Regions from separate parts of the Pantoea cypripedii genome, predicted to be linked through region 3. Evidence: predicted binding sites of a transcription regulator. Region 3 holds the regulator's gene; each other region holds the start of a gene.
The links. The regulator LexA, encoded in region 3, represses DNA repair genes until DNA is damaged. The targets are predictions, from matches to a motif close to TNCTGTATGTACATACAGNA.
Positions count from the first base shown of each region.

Region 1: a site for LexA is predicted at 2,582-2,601, ahead of HA50_RS06665 (DNA translocase FtsK 4TM domain-containing protein). Genes of this name have one in related genera too.
Region 2: a site for LexA is predicted at 1,768-1,787, ahead of umuD (translesion error-prone DNA polymerase V autoproteolytic subunit). Genes of this name have one in related genera too.
Region 4: a site for LexA is predicted at 2,494-2,513, ahead of HA50_RS08555 (metal-dependent hydrolase). Genes of this name have one in related genera too.

Region 1 is NZ_MLJI01000001.1:1,440,828-1,446,027, reverse strand. It holds gene HA50_RS06665 (DNA translocase FtsK 4TM domain-containing protein) at 1-2,520, opposite strand, end outside; gene lrp (leucine-responsive transcriptional regulator Lrp) at 2,640-3,134, opposite strand; gene trxB (thioredoxin-disulfide reductase) at 3,658-4,623, shown strand; gene cydD (heme ABC transporter permease/ATP-binding protein CydD) at 4,769-5,200, shown strand, end outside.
Region 2 is NZ_MLJI01000002.1:1,151,003-1,156,202, reverse strand. It holds gene HA50_RS26595 (hypothetical protein) at 1-187, opposite strand, end outside; gene HA50_RS26590 (DUF1281 domain-containing protein) at 256-813, opposite strand; gene HA50_RS26585 (hypothetical protein) at 1,168-1,425, shown strand; gene umuD (translesion error-prone DNA polymerase V autoproteolytic subunit) at 1,802-2,227, shown strand; gene HA50_RS32220 (Y-family DNA polymerase) at 2,230-2,421, shown strand; gene HA50_RS32215 (Y-family DNA polymerase) at 2,408-3,136, shown strand; gene HA50_RS32210 (DUF4113 domain-containing protein) at 3,133-3,510, shown strand; gene HA50_RS26565 (ParB/RepB/Spo0J family plasmid partition protein) at 3,765-4,739, opposite strand; gene sopA (plasmid-partitioning protein SopA) at 4,739-5,200, opposite strand, start outside.
Region 3 is NZ_MLJI01000001.1:283,792-288,991, forward strand. It holds gene plsB (glycerol-3-phosphate 1-O-acyltransferase PlsB) at 1-1,196, opposite strand, end outside; gene HA50_RS01245 (diacylglycerol kinase) at 1,323-1,691, shown strand; gene lexA (transcriptional repressor LexA) at 1,797-2,411, shown strand; gene dinF (MATE family efflux transporter DinF) at 2,504-3,835, shown strand; gene HA50_RS01260 (CsbD family protein) at 3,993-4,205, shown strand; gene zur (zinc uptake transcriptional repressor Zur) at 4,275-4,796, opposite strand.
Region 4 is NZ_MLJI01000001.1:1,831,009-1,836,208, reverse strand. It holds gene hxpB (hexitol phosphatase HxpB) at 1-617, shown strand, start outside; gene kduI (5-dehydro-4-deoxy-D-glucuronate isomerase) at 783-1,619, shown strand; gene kduD (2-dehydro-3-deoxy-D-gluconate 5-dehydrogenase KduD) at 1,637-2,398, shown strand; gene HA50_RS08555 (metal-dependent hydrolase) at 2,531-3,121, shown strand; gene HA50_RS08550 (L-cystine transporter) at 3,275-4,666, shown strand; gene HA50_RS08545 (DUF6515 family protein) at 4,853-5,200, shown strand, end outside.

The DNA.
Region 1 (5,200 bases), 1.2 Mb from region 3:
GGCGTCTTTCATGTCGGTGACTACTTCCGTCAGCAGATGCGGAATGCCTTCGTATACGGAAAGCTCCAGCATTTTCGGGTCGATCATGATAAAGCGCACTTCTTCCGGCGTGGCTTTATACAGCATGCTGATGATCATGGCGTTAACGCCGACGGATTTACCCGAACCGGTGGTACCGGCTACCAGTAAATGCGGCATTTTAGCCAGGTCGGCCACCACCGGCTGACCGGCAATGTCTTTCCCCAGCACCACGGCCAGCGGCGAAGGATTGTCGCGGAATTTGGCACAATCCAGCACTTCGCGCAGATAAACCGTCTGACGATGTTTGTTCGGCAGTTCCAGACCGACATAAGGCTTACCTGGAATCACTTCCACCACACGCACTGCCACAGCGGAAAGCGAACGGGCCAGATCGCGCGACAGGTTGGAGATACGCGCGGCTTTAACGCCCGGTGCCAGATCCAGTTCAAAACGGGTGATGACCGGACCCGGAGAGATCCCCACAACTTCCGCTTTGACGCGATAATCCGCCAGACGGGCTTCCACCAGACGCGCCGTCTGCTCCAGCGCAAACATATCTACCGGCTCCTCTTCCGCTGGCGGCTGCGTCAGCAGATCGAGGGTCGGCAGCGGCGTGGAAGGACGCTCCAGCGGCTGTTCATGACGAACCAGGAACGGATGGAACAGGCTATCCTGCACCGGTTTCGCGCGAGGTTCTTCCACAGTGGGTTCAGGTTCAGCAGCGGACCACGGGCTGCTTTCCTCATCAAAGGAAGTCTCCACCTGCGGCTGCGGCGCAACCGGTTGTTGCCACTGTGCGGGAGCAGGAACTTCAGGTTCCGGCGTCGCCGCGATGGTGAACAACGGCTCAGTTGGGCTGTCATCCACCAGATCTTTCATCGGTGAGAAATCAAACGCTGACGAGGTATCGAGGTTAAATACCGGTCCGTCATCAGGCTCAGCGGCTTTTTCTTCCCCGTAACGCTGTTGCTGCTGCTCAGCAAACTGACGCGCCAGCTGTGCCTGTTGCAACGCTTCTTCGTCTTCCGCTGCGGCTTCCGTGTGCCAGCTTTCGCCATAACGTTGCTGTTGCTGTGACTGGAAAGCATCACGCAACTGCGCCTGCTGCAAAGCTTCGGCATCATCAGCCGCAAGCTGATCCAGCGCAGGTGACGACACCGGCTGCTCTGTCTCTCTGGCTTTCTCTTCCGCCATCCGTTGCGACGGCAGTTTGATACCATAGGATGCCAGTTCACGTCGTGTCGGCAGTTTCACCGGATTCGGACGTGGCAGTTCCGGGCCAATACCCTGTTTAACCTGCGGATTGTAATCACGTTCCGGTACCACATCGAACGCTGGCATGTAAGGCGCACTGGATGATGCGGCTTTTACCGTGCCGGCGGCCAGGGCGACGCTGGCGGTGGTGTTCAGCGCTGACGGGGCCTGCGCAGCATCCTGCCAGTTACCCATCTGCGGACCATCGTCGTCATCCACCGGGGAGAATGCGGGTGCCTCAGCGGGAACCTCAAACCGATACAACGGCGGCTGAGGTGCTGCGACGGGCACTGTCGGAGCAGGCTGCGTCGGCTGCGCGGGTTGAGTCACAGGCTGCGGCGCAGCTGTTTCTGCTGGCTGGAGCGGAGCCGCTGGCGCGACCTGCGGTTCCTGCAAAGCGGCTTCACTGCTCACGGCAATGGCGGCAGCCGTCGCGGCACTGGCTTTCACCAGCAACGGATCATCCTGCACATCGGCCAGTGGCGCTTCATTCACCTTACGGGGTTTAGCCAGCAGCACATCATCATCGTCGGACGCAGCGGCACGCAGCGGCGGAACAGCGTCATCCGCCTGCTGATGCTCATCTTCGTCCTCATACTCATCTTCTTCCTGCCAGGGTTCATCGTGACGGGAGCGGTTGCTGGCAAATGTCAGCACCCCCATCACCACGCCACCAATTCTTTCGGCAATCGTCAGCCATGACCATCCGGTATAGAGCGTGATACCCGCAGCCCACACGCACAGCAGCGTTAAGGTGCCGCCTGCCGAGCTGAACCAGGGGGCCATGGCGTTACTGATCAGACTGCCGATCACGCCACCGGAGGCGAAATACCAGATATCGTCAGCATTCAGCGCCGCCAGACCACAGGTGGTGACCACCAGCGCCAGCACGCCAATCAGACGTAGCCCAACGGCAAAGTAGTCGATGTAGTCGTGGCGATCGCGCTGGCGGAAGGTTATCCAGCATAAGCCGATGATCACCGGAGGAATGGCATAGGCCATCACGCCGAAGATAAACAGCAAGGTATCAGCCAGCCATGCCCCCACGCTGCCACCCAAATTATGGATAGGCTCGTGCCAGGCCGTCTGCGACCAACTGGGATCGGAAGGGTTAAAACTGACCAAAGAAACCATCAGATAGATGGCGAACAAGGCCACAAGGATGAGCAACGCTTCAAGCAGCCGACGTCCGCTGCTCAGCGGTTGTAATGAAACGTCTTTGTCTTCTGTATATTCCTGGCTCAAGAGAACTCTCCAGGTGCCTGTAAATTAAGAAGGCAACAGCGTCGGGCACGCCCGACGCTGGTCCTGTATGAATTCACAGGAGTGTACCGAAATCCTGCAAGTTTTGCACCTGCCCTGCGTTAACGGGTTTTGATCACCAGACGATTGCTCTGTTTGACCTCTTCCATTACCACATAGGTGCGGGTGTCGTTCACGCCTGGCAGGCGCAGCAAGGTTTCGCCCAGCAGTTTACGATAGGCTGACATATCCGGCACACGGGTTTTCAGCAGATAGTCAAAGTCACCGGAAACGAGGTGACACTCTTGAGTTTCCTCAAGTTTTTGCACAGCGGCGTTAAATTGCTCAAACACATCGGGCGCGCCACGATTCAGAGTAATCTCAACAAACACCAGCAGTGAAGCATCGAGATAATGCGGGTTGAGCTGTGCAGTGTAACCAAGAATGAAACCCTGTCGTTCCAGGCGGCGAACACGCTCAAGACACGGCGTCGGCGATAAACCAACACGTTTCGAAAGCTCAACATTGGAAATACGACCATCCTTTTGCAATTCGTTGAGGATGTTGCGGTCGATTCGGTCCAGATCTTTTCCGGGGCGCTTCTTATTGTCTACCATTATTATTATCTCTCTTAATTCCTTCCCTTAACCTGCCACACCCTGAAAACGTTCATTGTTCAGGGCCTTACTCGAAGTGAAGACCATAAGCCTGTGCAGTAATGCGACCATCCGTATGACGCATGTTGTCTGTCCACATCATGCGTCATTACCAATGTCAGGCTGAGTTTATTTGGCGAAACAAACCAAAACAGGCATGAAATTCTGTTTCGAATCGCTAAATCTTCTCTGCTTCTGATAATGTTTTCGCAAATGCGCAGGCGATTGTCAAAGTAAAACATCCAAATTCAGTACAAGATGCCATACAGAGTGCTGGGTTCCTGTTTTCTAATGAGATTTTTTATACAGCTGCACCACTAATTACCGAGCATTGCCCCCTTTTGGCGCAATCGGCGTGCAGAATCACCACTCATCGTCTACGCCGCTTGCAGCGATTGTTAACAAAATCGCTCAAGACTTTTTTTGCGCCGGTAATTTCCCTACAATCATTCGCTATGTTGTCAGACAAGAAACTGAGGAACACATGAGTACGGCCAAACACAGTAAGCTGCTCATTCTGGGCTCCGGCCCTGCCGGTTACACGGCGGCAGTCTATGCCGCACGCGCCAACCTGAATCCGGTCTTGATTACCGGTCTGGAAAAAGGTGGTCAGCTCACCACCACCACTGAAGTGGAAAACTGGCCGGGCGACCCGCACGATCTGACAGGTCCATCACTGATGGAACGTATGCATGAGCATGCGGAGAAGTTCAACACCGAGATCATTTTCGATCATATCCACACCGTTGATTTGCAGAACCGTCCGTTTCGCCTGACCGGTGACAGCGGCGAATACACCGCCGACGCACTGATCATCGCCACCGGTGCTTCTGCCCGTTACCTTGGCCTGCCTTCTGAAGAAGCGTTTAAAGGCAAAGGCGTATCGGCCTGCGCCACCTGTGACGGTTTCTTCTACCGCAACCAGAAAGTCGCGGTGATTGGCGGGGGTAACACCGCCGTGGAAGAAGCGCTGTACCTGGCGAATATCGCTGCTGAAGTTCACCTGATTCACCGCCGTGACAACTTCCGCGCCGAGAAGATCCTTATCGATCGTCTGATGGAAAAAGTGCGCAACGGCAATATCGTGTTGCATACCGATCGCACCCTGGATGAAGTGGTGGGTGATCAGATGGGTGTGACCGGTCTGAAATTGCTGTCAACCAAAGGCGAAGAGCCAGAGTCGCTGGAGGTTGCCGGTCTGTTCGTCGCCATCGGCCATAGCCCTAACACGGCAATCTTCGAAGGTCAGCTGGCGCTGGAAAATGGTTACATCAAAGTTCAGTCTGGCCTGCATGGCAACGCCACCCAGACCAGCGTCCCTGGCGTGTTTGCCGCCGGTGACGTGATGGACCATATCTATCGTCAGGCAATCACCTCTGCCGGTACCGGTTGTATGGCGGCGCTGGATGCTGAACGTTACCTGGATGGTCTGGTTAAAAACGATAAGTAAGTTGTTAATAACCTGATCATATTTACTGAAGGCGACCTGTTTTGGTCGCCTTTTTTATTACCTGCGTGCTACAGTTCATGCGCCTGACCTTGCAGAGGTTTTCCCCTCTCCACGGCTTCTCATCTGGATCATCGAACGGCTTCGCATGAACAAATCGCGGCAACAGGAACTTATCCGCTGGCTTCGCCAGCAACGTCATCACGGTGCACGCAGTCTGCGTCTGGTTTCTCTGCTGGGCTTTGCCAGCGCCGTGGTGATCATTGCCCAGGCATGGCTGCTCGCCACGCTGCTACAGGCGCTGATTATCACCCATCAACCCCGCGCTGAACTTATCAGCCAGTTTGCCCTGCTGCTGCTGTGCTTTGTACTGCGCGCCGGACTGAACTATGGCCGCGAAATGGCCGGACAGCGGGCGGGGATGGCGATTCGCCGGGCGCTGCGGCAGCAGGTGCTGGACCGGCTGAATGCCCTCGGACCGGCCTGGATTCAGGGTAAACCTGCCGGCAGCTGGGCGACGCTACTGCTGGAGCAGATTGAGGAGATGCAGGAATATTACGCCCGCTATCTGCCGCAAATG
Region 2 (5,200 bases), on a different contig from region 3:
CCAGGCCAAGAACAGAAGGTTCGCCGCTGGCGGCGTCAGCGCCGTCCAGCCAGTGGCCGTTATGAAAAAACGCCTCATCGCCGTTATCGAGGCGGATAAAGCAGTATTCACGCATCACGCGGGTGATATCGGCCTGGGTGACCGGCGTCAGCGCTGATGCTGCATTCTGAAGGATTCCCGTACTCATGCTTTTGCCTCCATCAGGGTATGTACGCACTGCATAAACTGCGGCCACAGACGGAATGGCATGGGCCGCTAGCTAGCTAGGCCATTGATTTCTACGTCCAGCCGGGTTGGAAGGATCAGCAGCATATCCAGTTCCTCAGTCCTTTCCTCATCCCCACCATCACACAGGCCGTCCCACCACTCAGCCATACTCTTCCGTCGCAAGAGCGATCCCCAGTCATGGATCTTCTGCCGGTACAGCGCTTCAATCACTGTTTTTTGCGCCTCTGTCAGGGTCTGCCATCGACGTTCCTGAATACCGCAGGCCAGCCAAAGTTCATGCAACAGCTGGCTGTTATCCATATCCAGCATTACACCGTCCTGTAACATTCTGAGCCAGCGGGCATAAGCCATTCCTTCCGGGGACATAATGCCGCTGCCGCTGGCCGTAAGAGACGGGTACAGTGAAAACGCTACGGTCTCCGGGGGTTGTAAAATACCGGCGCATCCCGCCAGAAATAACTGGATCCCTTCCCTCTGTGCGCGGCGATACCAGGGGACTATCTGTCCTTCCAGCAGACGGCGAATATCATCAATACGGTCAGACTGACCGCGGAAATATAACCGGTTTGCACACCAGTTCGGCATGAGCGTCTCCTCATTCACAGATGCGGCACGGTGTTGTGCCGTGAGCAAAACGCAGACGGGCGAAAAGCGGAGGGGACAAGGGCGTGACAGGAAGCCGCAGCGCAAGCACGTTGTGGGCTGAATGCGCCACAACGTGTGCGAACGGGTGACTGAACGGCATCGCTTCCCTTGAACACGATGCGGCCCGGCTAAAGTTAGCTCACGGCACAGTGAATAAGGAGACCGACAGAATTCTGGTTATTGCATCCGGGGAAAGTCTCAGATAACAAATCAGCGGAGCGAAGCGACATCCTTTTCAGCCAGACCAAGTCGCTGGTATGATCAGATATCCAGTAAAGGAGAGGCTGTAATGGTATGAAACTTAATGAAAATGAGATACAGCAATTGGTCAGTGACAGTTTGAGTGTATTTACAAACGGTGTGATTTTTCGTGATAGTAAAGTTTATATCACGCTGAATTTCCCGGATGGTGAAAAAGAGTCTATCGAGGGCGAGTGGCGGCATATGTCTGATTCACGCACTCTGTTCGAACGGGTGAAGATGCTACAGAACATTATTTATGAAGAGTTTTCCGATTTTCACTTCTGTATTCCGCGCGAATGGGCCAGGTAGTGGCACCTCATAAAGTAAATCCGGCGAGCAGGACGTTCGCCCGTACAAACCTGCTTCTATCCTGCATATTACCCTTCCCGTTAGATACTCAGATAATTCTGCCCCTTACCCACATTGTTATCCCCCGTTTCTGTGGATAATCAACATCTGGTATCGACCGCAGCTGACCGGCACATCATATCTTGTGCCCGCACCACAGCCGTCACCGACTCCCCTTCCCGCTCCCCGGAAAAAAAGTCCACTACCTGCGGTTACTAACTCCGAATTATTTATGGCGGTTTTTCAACTCATTAGAGAGCGAAGCAAAGATTGGGCTTGAAACATGTGAAAACCAAGAAATAATACTGTTTGCATATACAGCATTATTGAGGTCTACATGTTAAAAATTCTTACCCCGGCATCCAGCCCTAAGTTATCTGCCATTCCACTGTTCAGCGATCTTTGTCCTGCCGGTTTTCCCAGCCCGGCCCAGGACTATATTGAGAGCGAACTGGATCTCAATGAGCTTTGTATTCGTCACCCGGCCGCCACTTTTTTCGTGCGGGCCAGCGGCAGCAGCATGCAGGATCTGGGCCTGTTTGATGGGGATATCATGATTGTAGACCGGGCCGAAGAGGCCTCGCACGGCGACATCGTCATCGCCGAGGTGAACGGTGAATTCACGGTCAAACGCCTGCAACTGCAGCCTCGCCTCGCCTTGCTGCCGATGAATCCGGACTATGCGACCATTTATCCGGAGTCGCTGCAGTTGTTCGGCGTCGTCACCTGGTTTTTCAACAGCACGCGTGCACGCAGGAGGTAACCATGCCCATGTTTGGTTTGGCAGACGTTAACTCCTTCTATGCCAGCTGCGAGGCTCTTTTTCGTCCCGACCTCCGGGGTAAACCTGTAGTAGTGCTCAGTAACAACGATTCCTGCGTTATTGCCCGCAGCGCAGCCGCAAAAAAAATCGGCCATACGAATGGGAGTCCCGTGGTTCCAGATGAAACACACTGATTTTCCTGAGAAAGTGTACGCCTTCAGTTCAAATTACGGGCTGTATCATTCGATCTCCGTGAGAGTGATGACCGCCCTGGAAGAAATGACGCCGAAAGTGGAGCAGTACAGCATTGACGAGATGTTCCTGGACCTGACCGGCATTGACGGCTGTGAGGATTTTGAGCACTTCGGCCAGCGCCTGCGTGAACATGTACTGAACACGACTGGTCTGACGATCGGAGTGGGCATGGGGCCAACCAAAACGCTTGCTAAAAGTGCCCAATGGGCATCGAAAGAGTGGCCACAGTTCCGGGGCGTACTGGCGCTGACACCGGGCAATCCGAAAAGAACGGAAGCCCTGCTTGCCCGTCAGCCAGTGGAGGAGATCTGGGGCGTCGGGCGCCGTATCGGGAAAAAGCTGAACACGATGGGTATCGAAACGGCCCTGCAGCTGGCGCGCACTCATCCGTCGTTTGTCCGCAAAAACTTTTCAGTTGTCCTCGAGAGAACGGTACGCGAACTGAATGGTGAGTCCTGCATTCCGCTGGAAGAATTACCGCCATCAAAGCAGCAGATAGTCTGCAGCCGTTCCTTCGGGGAACGCATCACCACGAAGACGTCCATGCAGCAGGCACTGTGCCAGTATGCCACCCGGGCGGCAGAGAAACTACGTGGTGAACGGCAGTTCTGCCGGCACGTCAGCGTGTTCATCCGCACTTCCCCCACGCGGTGAATGAAATCTTCTACGGAAACAGCGCCGGCGAAAAACTGGCGCTGGCCACACAGGATACCCGGGACATCATCGCAGTGGCCATGCGCTCGCTGGACCGTATCTGGAAAGAGGGACACCGCTACATGAAGGCTGGGATCATGCTGGATGACTTTATCCCGCATGGCATCAGTCAGCTGAGTTTGTTCAGCGAGGAGCGCCCACGGCCGGACAGTGCAAAACTGATGAGAGCAATTGATGGCATCAACCAGTCCGGGCTGGGTAACATCGGGTTTGCGGGGCAGGGTATGAACACGGGGTGGCAGATGAAGCGGAATATGTTATCGCCGGCCTATACAACCCGCTGGACTGATATTCCTGTAGCCCGCGTATACTGACTTGCTGTGCTTATGTGATTTGTAGTCAGGTTGGCCTGTGGGACCATGGTCCCAGCATATACGATTTTGGTATCAGGTTGGCAGGTGGGACCACGGTCCCAGCACGTACGATTTTGGTATCAGGTTGACAGGTGGGACCACGGTCCCAGCACGTACGATTTTGGTATCTGGTTAGCAGGTGGGACCACGGTCCCACCACTCCTTATTTTGATATCAGGTGGCAGATGGGACCATGGTTCCAGTAGAGGAACCCTTTATTCGCCATTCTTTTCCAACCCTTTTAAAATCTCCTCAATTTTCTGAATCAACTTAGCGGGGAGTTTATCTTTGTCGAGATTCAATATAATTTTCTGTCCTTTATATAAAGCGGTAGCTCCAGGAGCATATTGATGGCGCGAAGTCTGTGGAGATTGAGTATTCGACTTATCTTTCAAAACCGACATTAAGAACTCAATAATCTCTTCAGATTCGAAGATTGCCCCCATTTTTTTTCTGGCGCGCAAATTTTCAATCGACTCCTGTAACAACTGCTCTTTATCAGAAAATGATTTATATAAACTATCTCCCGCCCTTGCCGAGAGTTCACCTGGATGAGCAAAAATAGACATCAGGGATTTAGGTAATTTTGCTGTATTAATGCAACGAGTAATAATCTTACGTGAGATAGTTTCTGCATCTGATAGAGCAGAAATATTTCCAGAAAACTCATTTTCGAGACGAGATATGTAGCGTTTGCCTCTCTCAAATGCACTGGTAGGGCGATAGTCATTTCCGAGCCGGGAAAGTGCCATCATTTGCTCGTCATCCAGATCACCTACAAGCACACGGTAGTCGCTGGATGTCAGGATTGCAGCCATTCTACGACGGCTACCATCGGCAACTTCAATATGGCCTGAGACTTTCCGACCAAACGCTGGTGTCTGCTGACCAGAAAGCAAAAAGGAGGGTATTAAATCATCGAGCGCTTCTTCTGTAAGAAGTTCCTGATCACGCTCATTGCCGCCCCATACTTTAGAAAGCTCCGCAACTTTATCACCTGAAATACATTCAAGGATAAATTTAACATCGCGCCCACATACTGGAAGACTAATAGAATTTCCTCTGGTCATAGCACCGACCCGTGTAATTAACGAGTCAACCATCGGTGCTGCGGGTCCAGTGGTAGCCTGTTCGGAAACATTTGCGGTCGTTTTGACAGAAGTTTTGGGAATGACTGGAGCCCGTTTCATTACTTAATCTCCCAGCGAGGTTTTATGAGACGGTCAAAAATTTCATTACATACTGCGTCCCATATTGAAAGGGCATTTCTCCATGCTCCTGTTGAAGAGCGCTGATCAATCGCTTGCTCAAATACAGTTCTCATGCGTATTTGCCCTTTACCGACTTCATCGGTCTCACGTACAACATTTTTGAGAACCATACTTCCCCAAGCATCGCGGATCTGCTCTTCCATCCAGGGTGACTGTGATCCATTATTGTTACTGTACTTGGTAAGCAGAATTCTGACATCAGGTTCAAAACCCTGAAGATCAACGTTTTTCATCAGATCGCGCAGCATGTCAAAAAATTGCAGGGCAGACGTATAATCGAACAACTCTGCTGGAGTCGGGACGATCAGAACATCAGCAGCACATACAACGTTGATGGTGCCAATACCGAGATTTGGTGCACTGTCGATGATAATGACATC
Region 3 (5,200 bases):
TTCGGTTCCAGCAGGCGGCCGGTACGTGAACGTCCGCCCTCGACAAAGTATTCAACCGAGTAGCCGCGATTAAACAATTCGCCAAGATATTCACGAAACACAGTGGAATAGAGCTTGTTGCCTTTAAAAGTACGGCGAATAAAGAATGCGCCCAGGCGACGGAAAATCGGACCGGCAGGCCAGAAGTTAAGATTGATACCGGCCGCGATATGCGGTGGTACCAGACCCTGGTGGTAAAGCACATAAGAGAGGAGCAGGTAATCCATATGGCTGCGATGGCAGGGAACATAGACAATCTCGTGACCATCCTGTGCCAGCTGACGCACACGCTCGCCGCCATTGACGTTGATACCCTGATAAAGTCGGCTCCACATCCAGCCCATCACGCGGTCAGTGACGCGGATAGCCTCATAGGAGAAGTCAGCCGCAATCTCTTCCATCATTTCAATGGCGTTTTGCTGCGCCTTCTCATGGGAAATCTTTTTGCTGCGCGCTTCATCTTCCACAGCCTTTTCAATGGCTTTTGATTGCAACAGCTTGTTGAACAGATCCTGGCGGGCAGGTAAGCGCGGGCCGATGGCGGCCAGACGCTGGCGAGCGAAGTGAATACGCGCCACGCGGGCCAGTTTTTGCGCAATTGACTTGTCCGTTCCGTGCTCGGTTGCCATTTGACGCAGCGACACCGTCGGCGAGAAGCGGACAAAACTGTCGCGGCCATGCCAGAGAATGGCAAAGAACTTCTGTACACCGTTAAGAATGCGCAGATGTGGTGTCTGCTCGCCCTGAACTTCACGCCCAGGTGCGCGTCCAAACATCACCGACACTGGCAGCATTTGCACATCCAGCTCGGGGTTGCTGCGATGCAGATCGAGATAGTCATGAAATAGCTTCACTGACTCCACATTCGGCACGAAATAAGGGAAAACGCGCGGACCGTCGTGGATAAACACATAGCGAGGCAGCAATGTGCCATCGATTTCCAGCGGTGTAAGCGGATCCGGCAGATCGTGTTTCACACATTGCGAACGCAGGGTGAGCAGATCGGCCTTGGAATCGTAAGGCAGCACATATAGGATTGGCCGCGTTGAATCTAACCCATGCTCAGACACGGGATCCGACGGAATAGCCTTACTCTTTACCAAAATGGAGAGTGGTAAATTCAATAATTTATAATAAAGTTTACGCCAACCTGACATAGACAACTTTAAGCCTCTTGTTAGCAAAGCGCGGCAAGCATACCAGAAAGTGCCGCGAAGATCTGTGGCCGTGCCATTCCCGGCTGCCCAGACATTGACGTCAAAACGAGTAAAGGGTTCAACGACATGGCAAATAACGTCACCGGTATTCTCAGGATAGTGAAAGCTGCCGGTTATTCCTGGCAGGGATTGCGCGCCGCCTGGCAACATGAAGCGGCATTTCGCCAGGAGGCCATCGCCGCGCTGGTGGCGATTGTGGTGGCATGCTGGCTGGATGTTGACGCTATCTCCCGCGTACTCATGATCGGTTCTGTGGTGCTGGTGGTCATTGTAGAGATAATGAATAGTGCCATTGAAGCCGTCGTCGACCGCATTGGTCAGGAGCGTCATCCGCTGGCCGGACGCGCGAAAGATATGGGGTCGGCTGCCGTACTGTTAGCTATCTTACTGGCTCTTTTCGTCTGGATCGCGCTGCTTTGGTCGCATTTGCGATAAGGATTCCGGATTCATCAACTCGCTGATTTTTCCCTCAGTTTTGGTTTCCATTTCGCCAATACCTGTATATACTCACAGCGACTGTATAAACAACCAGGGGGCGGGATGAAAGCGTTAACCAGCAGGCAGCAACAGGTCTATGATCTGATTCGCGACCATATCAACCAGACGGGCATGCCGCCAACGCGTGCGGAAATTGCTGCTCAACTGGGCTTCCGCTCACCGAATGCGGCAGAAGAACATCTGAAGGCCCTGGCACGTAAGGGCGTAATTGAAATCGTCTCCGGTGCGTCGCGCGGTATTCGTTTATTAATGGAAGAAGAAGCCAGTGAGGGGCTGCCGCTGATTGGCCGTGTCGCCGCGGGTGAACCGTTATTGGCACAGGAGCACATCGAGGCCCATTACCAGGTTGATGCCAACCTCTTCAAACCTACCGCTGATTTCCTGCTGCGCGTTAGCGGCATGTCGATGAAAGATATCGGCATTATGGATGGTGACTTACTGGCGGTACACAAGACTCAGGAAGTGCGCAATGGCCAGGTTGTGGTGGCGCGCATTGATGATGAAGTCACAGTGAAACGCTGGAAAAAGCAGGGTGCGATTGTGCAGCTGCTGCCAGAAAACAGCGACTTCCAGCCGATTGTGGTCGATACACGTGAGCAGTCACTCACCGTTGAAGGGCTGGCTGTGGGTATCGTGCGTAACGGCGAATGGCTTTAATCCTTTAAATCCCCCACTACGGTAGCGCCTCTGCGCTGCCGTGGTTTGATTTGCCAAAATAACTGTAGCGCAGCACAAACCGGGACGGGCTGATGCAGCTGTTTTCCTCCTCTGATAAGACACTCTGGCGGCTGGCGCTGCCGATGATCCTCTCGAATATCACGGTGCCATTGCTTGGCGTGGTAGATACCGCAGTGATTGGCCATCTCGATAGTCCGATCTATCTCGGTGGCGTGGCTGTGGGTAGCACTGCAACCAGCTTCATTTTTATGCTGCTGCTGTTTTTACGCATGAGTACAACCGGACTGACTGCCCAGGCATTTGGTGCCAGCGATAAAACGGCGTTGGCGCGTGCGCTTACCCAACCGTTGCTTATCGCATTGATCGCAGGCGTGTTGTTTATGTTGCTGCGCACACCTGTCGGCAATCTGGCGGCTGCGCTCATGGGGGGCAGCGTTGCGGTACAGCAGCAGGCACAACTGTTTATTCAGATTCGCTGGCTCAGTGCTCCCGCCACACTGGCTAATCTGGTGCTCCTCGGCTGGTTGCTGGGCGTGCAGTATGCGCGTGCGCCCGTTGTTTTGCTGGTAGTGGGCAACCTGGTCAATATTCTGCTGGATCTGCTGTTTGTGCTCGGCCTGCACTGGGGTGTGGCAGGCGCTGCTGCGGCTACGGCACTGGCTGAATATGTCACCCTGGGTGTCGGGCTGTTAATGGTCGCGCGCGTATTAAAGCTACGTGGCATTGATTTCACCCTGCTGAAAGAGAGCTGGCGCGGTGGCGCCGCTCGCCTGTTTCGTCTCAATCGCGACATTATGTTGCGCTCATTTCTGCTGCAAATCTGTTTTGCTTCTCTGACCATCTTTGGCGCGCGCATTGGGCCGGATGTGGTCGCAGTCAACGCGGTTCTGCTGATGTTTCTCACTTTCACAGCCTACGCACTGGATGGCTTCGCTTATGCGGTTGAAGCCTGCTCTGGTGAAGCGGTTGGTGCGAAAGATCGCAGCCAGTTGTTGCTGGTCTGGCACGCGGCCTGCCGTCAGGCGGGTCTGGTGGCGTTGCTGTTCGCCATGATGTATGCCCTGTGCGGGGTGCAAATTGTCGGGTTGCTGACCTCGCTGGACGAACTCCGCGAAGCCGCCGATCGTTACCTGGTGTGGCAGGTGGTGATGCCCCTGGTGGGGGTATGGTGTTATCTGCTGGATGGCATGTTTATCGGCGCGACGCGTGGCAGGGAAATGCGTAACAGCATGGCGCTGGCGGCGCTGGGTTATGGCCTGTCGTTGCTCACCTTACCCTGGCTGGGAAATCATGGTTTGTGGCTGGCGGTGACGGTATTTCTGGCATTACGCGGACTCACGTTGTGGCTGGTCTGGCGCCGTCACTGGCGTCATGATACTTGGTTTTCGTATAGTGGAATATAACCTGTTAATTACAGATTAATCCGTAAGTGTGCTACCTGATATTCATTGCCTACTATAATTATCCTTAACAACGCAATTAAGTAGCGTGTTATATCGGTTTTTACCTTCAGGAAATGGGTATGCCGTCAACTCACTGGAAACGACATGGAGTACGGTTATGAACAAAGACGAAGCGAGTGGAAACTGGAAGCAATTCAAAGGGAAAGTGAAAGAAAAATGGGGCAAGCTGACCGATGATGATATGACCGTCATCGAAGGGAAACGCGATCAGCTTGTCGGTAAAATTCAGGAACGCTACGGTTACGCGAAAGATCAGGCCGAGCGTGAAGTGAAAGACTGGGAAGGTCACAACAAGGATTATCGCTGGTAACGGACCCGTTTAAGGACGATGCTCCTAAGCTCCGATCCTGATGATCGGGATGGCACAAGGAGGTGCCATTTATCCCTTCCTCAACCGCTTTTTACCCTCAACCTGATGATCGTGATCGCAGCTGTCATGATGAGTACAGGCTTCCACTTCGGCACAATTTTCACACAGCCCGTGCGCTTCAATCACGCTATGGCGTAACGTAAAACCGGCTTGTTCAGCCAATCCGGAAATGATCTTTTCGACACCATGCGCATGTTTTTCACTGACGGCGGCACAGCGGTCACAAACCAGCATTACTGAGGTGTGTGCAGGTTCATCAAAATGATGGCAGACCACGTAGCTGTTGTTGGATTCAACGCGATGGATAAATCCCTGCTCCAGCAGAAAATCCAGTGCGCGATAGATGGTTGGTGGTTTTGCCTGGGGTTCACTAACGCGCAATTGATCCAGTAAATCATAAGCACTGATCGATCCATTTTGTTCTGCCATCAGGCGTAGCACTTCGGCACGTTGTGTGGTCAGACGCACGCCGCGTTGCAGGCAAAGCGTTTCAGCCTGGTTCAGAAGTTGGTCTGGCGACAAATTTGACATAAGTGTTCTCCGGGTGGCGAGTGATGTTATTTTATCACACAAATTTTTACGCTGCTGTGATTGCTTTTCTCGCTAAACATTGCCAGGAAAAATCTTGTTTTTCATAAGATTAATATCAGTGTTATTCCCCTTTTTTTCTCATATTGTCATCTGCGTTCCTTATTACGGATTTATTATCAAACCGGCTAATCGGTTTTTGCTTTGCAACTCACCGACTTAGCGTCTAAGGTTCAAAAGGGCTTAAGTAATAGCTGGCCTCAATTTAGATATCGTTTAATTTTTTGCATAAATACACGACAGATTGCTGCGCCAGCAGTCAATTCTGCGAATAGCAGTGCTATTTCCTTTTATTTCACAGCAATAAATCGTTAGCCCAGGTTCACAATAAGGGCTGGTAAATTGTT
Region 4 (5,200 bases), 1.5 Mb from region 3:
TGATCGACTCAGAACCGCTGTGGGATCGCGCCGAGCTGGATATTTTTGCTACTTTGGGCGTGGACCTCACCCGCCGCCACGAATTACCGGACACTTTAGGTTTGCGCATCGATCAGACTGTCCGCATGTGGTACGAAGCCCTGCCGTGGAACGGACCGGATCAGCAGGAAGTCACTGATCGCATCATTGCACGCGCGTTAACCCTGGTGGAAGAAACCCGTCCGCTATTGCCCGGCGTTGAGCAGGCTCTGCTTTTATGCCGTGAGCAGGGATTGAAAATTGGTCTCGCCTCCGCCTCACCGATGCATATGCTGGAGCGGGTGCTGGAGATGTTTAACCTGCGTCACTACTTTGACGTACTGGCTTCAGCGGAGCTGCTCCCCTACAGCAAGCCACATCCGCAGGTGTATCTCGATGCGGCGGCAAAACTGGCGATCGACCCGCTGAACTGCGTGGCGCTGGAGGATTCCTTTAACGGCATGGTTGCCAGCAAAGCGGCGCGAATGCGGTCGATCGTGGTCCCGGCAGCCGAACATCGTGATGATGCGCGCTGGGCGCTGGCGAACGTCCGGCTGGACGATCTCACCCAGCTTACCGCTCCCCATCTGCATGGCTGATAGCCAGATAGCCCGCTCTGACAGCGGGCTTTTTTTTGCCGATTTGATCGCCAACACAAATAAATAAAACAACGTTTCATTTTTATTGAATTCACATCCCATCCTGCCTAAGATGCCAACAGACCCGCATCGGGACCTATTCCTTCTTTTATCAAGAGGCCTGAGATGGACGTACGTCAAAGCATTCACAGCGAGCATGCTAAAATCCTCGATACCGCCGCCCTGCGCCGCGAATTTCTTATCGAAAACATTTTCACCCCGGATGATTACACCCTCACCTACAGCCATATTGACCGCATCATTATTGGTGGCGTGATGCCGCTTCAGCAGGCGGTCACCATCGGCAGCGAGGTGGGTAAGCAGCTTGGGGTGAGCTATTTTCTTGAGCGTCGAGAACTGGGGGTGATCAATATCGGCGGCCCCGGTCTGATTGACGTGGACGGTAAAACCTGGGAAATCGGTCATCAGGAAGCGCTGTATGTCGGCCAGGGGGCAAAGCAGGTTATTTTCCGCAGCAGCGATGCCAGCCATCCGGCGAAGTTTTATTACAACAGCGCACCCGCGCACACCCGCTATCCCGATAAAAAAATCACCCTTGATGACGCCGTAAAAGCCACGCTGGGTGATGCTGCCACCTCCAACCGTCGCACCATTAATAAATTTATCGTGCCGGATGTGTTGCCAACCTGCCAGCTCACCATGGGCCTGACCCGCCTTGACGAGGGTAACCTTTGGAACACCATGCCCTGCCACACCCATGAACGCCGGATGGAAGTCTACTTCTATTTTGATATGGCCGCCGACAGCGCAGTGTTCCATATGATGGGACAGCCGCAGGAAACCCGCCATTTGCTGGTTCACAACGAACAGGCAGTAATTTCACCCAGTTGGTCGATTCATGCCGGTGTCGGTACCCAGCGTTATACCTTTATCTGGGGCATGGTCGGTGAAAATCAGGTGTTTGATGACATGGACCACGTCAGCGTCAGCGCGCTGCGTTAAAGCACAGGGGAAATACCATGATTCTGAATGCTTTTTGTCTTGAAGGAAAAGTGGCACTGGTCACCGGGTGTAATACCGGGCTGGGCCAGGGGATGGCGATCGGACTGGCGCAGGCGGGCTGCGATATTATCGGGGTGAACCGCGCCGGGCCTGATGATACCGAGGAAAAGGTCATTGCGCTGGGTCGTCGTTTCTGGTCAATTCAGGCCGATCTCACGCAGCCTGCCACCGTGTCGCATATCGTGGAACAGGCGGTGGCGCAGGCAGGTCACATTGATATTCTGGTCAATAACGCCGGCATTATCCGCCGTGAAGATGCCCTGAATTTCAGTGAAAAAGACTGGGATGATGTGATGAACATAAACAGCAAGAGCCTGTTTTTTCTCTCGCAGCAGGTCGCCCGGCAATTTATCGCTCAGGGGCGTGGCGGTAAGATCATCAACATTGCGTCGATGTTGTCGTTTCAGGGTGGCATCCGCGTTCCCTCCTACACCGCTTCCAAGAGTGCGGTGATGGGGCTGACGCGGTTGATGGCTAACGAATGGGCGAAGCATGGCATCAATGTCAATGCCATTGCCCCCGGCTATATGGCGACCAACAATACCCAGCAGATACGCGATGATGAGTCACGCAGCGAAGAAATCCTCGCCCGCATTCCGGCTGGACGCTGGGGATTACCTGACGACATGATGGGGCCCGTGGTGTTTCTCGCCTCCAGCGCCTCTGACTATGTCCATGGCTATACCGTAGCGGTAGACGGTGGCTGGCTGGCACGCTAACCCTCTCATTTCCCGCGTCATTCTGGCGCGGGTATCGTCTTAAATTCACGCCTGGTTACAGCGTCACATATTCTCATTCACTGGATAAATCCCTATACTGGATGCATCGACAGTTTGCAGCCAGGTTTTATCATGACGGCCGAAGGCCACATCATTTTCGCCATTGCCAGCGCTATTTTTGCCAAACGCGCCGAGCTGACACCCGTGATGGCCAGTGCCGACTGGTGGCATCTGGTACCTGCTACGCTGCTGACCTGCCTGCTGCCGGATATCGATCACCCTAAATCGGTGCTGGGACAACGCCTGCGATGGCTCTCTCAGCCGATTGCGCGTGCCTTTGGCCATCGCGGCTTTACCCACAGTTTGCTGGCGGTGGCGGTGAGTCTCTGGCTATTCCAGATTAATGTTCCCGCCAGCTGGCCGATTCCTGCTGATGTATTGCAAGGCATGACCCTCGGCTATCTCAGCCATATTGTCGCCGATATGCTCACCCCCGCGGGCGTCCCCCTGCTGTGGCCCTGTCGCTGGCGCTTTCGCCTGCCACTGCTTAATAGCCAGAAAGGCAACCAACTGGAGCGCGCCCTGTGCCTGGCGCTGGTAGGTTATGCCCTGTGGTTCCCCCCCGGCCTGCCATCTTTTGGTGCAAACGGCTGGCCGGAACAACTGTTCAGTACGCTACAAAATGGCGTTGGTCGATTAATTAATAGCCAGAACGCACGATAATCAGACAAAAATCAGCATATTGTTATAATCAATTCCATTTGGATATAAGCCTGCTGTTTTATGAACTGATAACATGCCGCCATTCCTGTTAAGGAATCACCCTGTATTCCGCGCCCGTACATGCGAAGGCGCGGCAAATCTCTGGAGTAGAGCATGGATTTTCCCCTGATTATTAATCTCGTGGTGTTCGCCGCGCTGCTGGTACTGCTGGCGCGCATCGGTAACGATCGCTGGAGTCTGTCAAAACGCGTTCTGACAGGCCTGGTCTTCGGCGTGCTGTTTGGTCTGGCGCTGCAAACTATTTATGGTGAGAACAGCCCGGTGGTTAAAGCCTCGATCAGCTGGTTCAATATTGTGGGCAACGGCTATGTGCAGCTGCTGCAAATGATTGTGATGCCGCTGGTTTTCGCCTCGATCCTCAGCGCGGTAGCGCGTCTGCATAATGCCTCTTCGCTGGGTAAGATCAGCGTCCTGACCATTGGTGTGCTGTTGTTTACCACCGCTATCTCAGCGCTGGTCGGCGTGATGGTAACCGGCCTGTTTGGTCTGAGTGCCGAGGGTCTGGTGCAGGGGGCGCAGGAAACCGCGCGTCTGAACGCAATTCAGAGCAACTACATTGGCAAAGTAGCCGATCTCTCGGTGCCGCAGCTGCTGCTCTCCTTTATCCCGAAAAACCCATTTGCCGACCTGACCGGTGCCAGCCCGACTTCGATCATCAGCGTGGTGATTTTTGCGGCCTTCCTCGGCGTTGCCGCCTTGCAATTGCTGAAAGATGACAAGACCAAAGGCGAGCGCGTACTGGTTGCCATTGATACTCTGCAATCCTGGGTGATGAAGCTGGTGCGTTTGATCATGAAGCTGACGCCTTACGGTGTACTGGCGCTGATGACCAAAGTGGTGGCGGGTTCTAATTTGCAGGACATCATCAAGCTCGGTGGCTTTGTGGTGGCATCGTATCTTGGTCTCGCCATTATGTTTGGCGTGCACGCGCTGTTGCTGTCCGTCAATGGTATCAACCCGCTGCGTTTCTTCCGTAAAGTCTGGCCGGTGATTACCTTTGCCTTCACCAGCCGTTCCAGTGCTGCCAGCATCCCGCTGAATGTGGAAACCCAGACGCGTCGCCTTGGTGTGCCGGAATCTATCGCCAGTTTCTCCGCCTCGTTCGGTGCCACTATCGGCCAGAACGGCTGTGCCGGTTTGTATCCGACCATGCTGGCAGTGATGGTTGCACCGACGGTGGGCATCAACCCGTTTGATCCGCTGTGGATTGCCACGCTGGTCGGTATTGTGACGCTGAGCTCGGCGGGCGTTGCCGGTGTCGGCGGCGGTGCCACCTTTGCCGCGTTGATTGTACTGCCTGCGATGGGTCTGCCCGTGACGCTGGTTGCGCTGCTGATCTCCATTGAACCGCTGATCGATATGGGCCGTACCGCGCTCAACGTCAACGGTGCGATGACCGCCGGTTCCCTCACCAGTCGCTGGCTCGGTCTGACCGATAAAAAAGTGCTGGAAAGCGACGAACACGCCGAACTGGCGCATCGTTAATCCATCGCTATTCTGACGGCGCGGCCTCTCGCGCCGTCATCATTCCCTCCTCAATTTCTTCTAATCATGGCGCTACCGTCAGGAAAGCGTTAAGCATGGTAAATAGAGGAAAAACCAGCCACTTTCCGCTTGAGTTTTACCGTTTAAAAGCCAATCCTGCTACCAGTCATAGCAGGAGAACTACCCATGAAAAAAGTTATCGCCTCGGTGCTGGCGTTAACGTTATTAACGCCAGCCATCGCTCTCGCCCATCCTGGCCCCTGGGGACCTGAACCACACTGGGGTGGGCCCGGTCCACACTGGGGAGGACCTGGTCCTCTGCATTTCTTACCCGATGCCGCAACGGCGGTGCTGATTGGCGGCCTGACCTACTATCTGCTCAACGGCAGCTATTATCAGCGTCAGGGAGAAAACTATGTGGTGGTTCAGCCACCGCAGCCAGTGCCGGTAGAAGGGATGCGCGTACTCGATTTCAACGGCAGACGTTATTACGTGCAGGAAGGTCATTACTACCAGCGCGATATCAACGGCAGC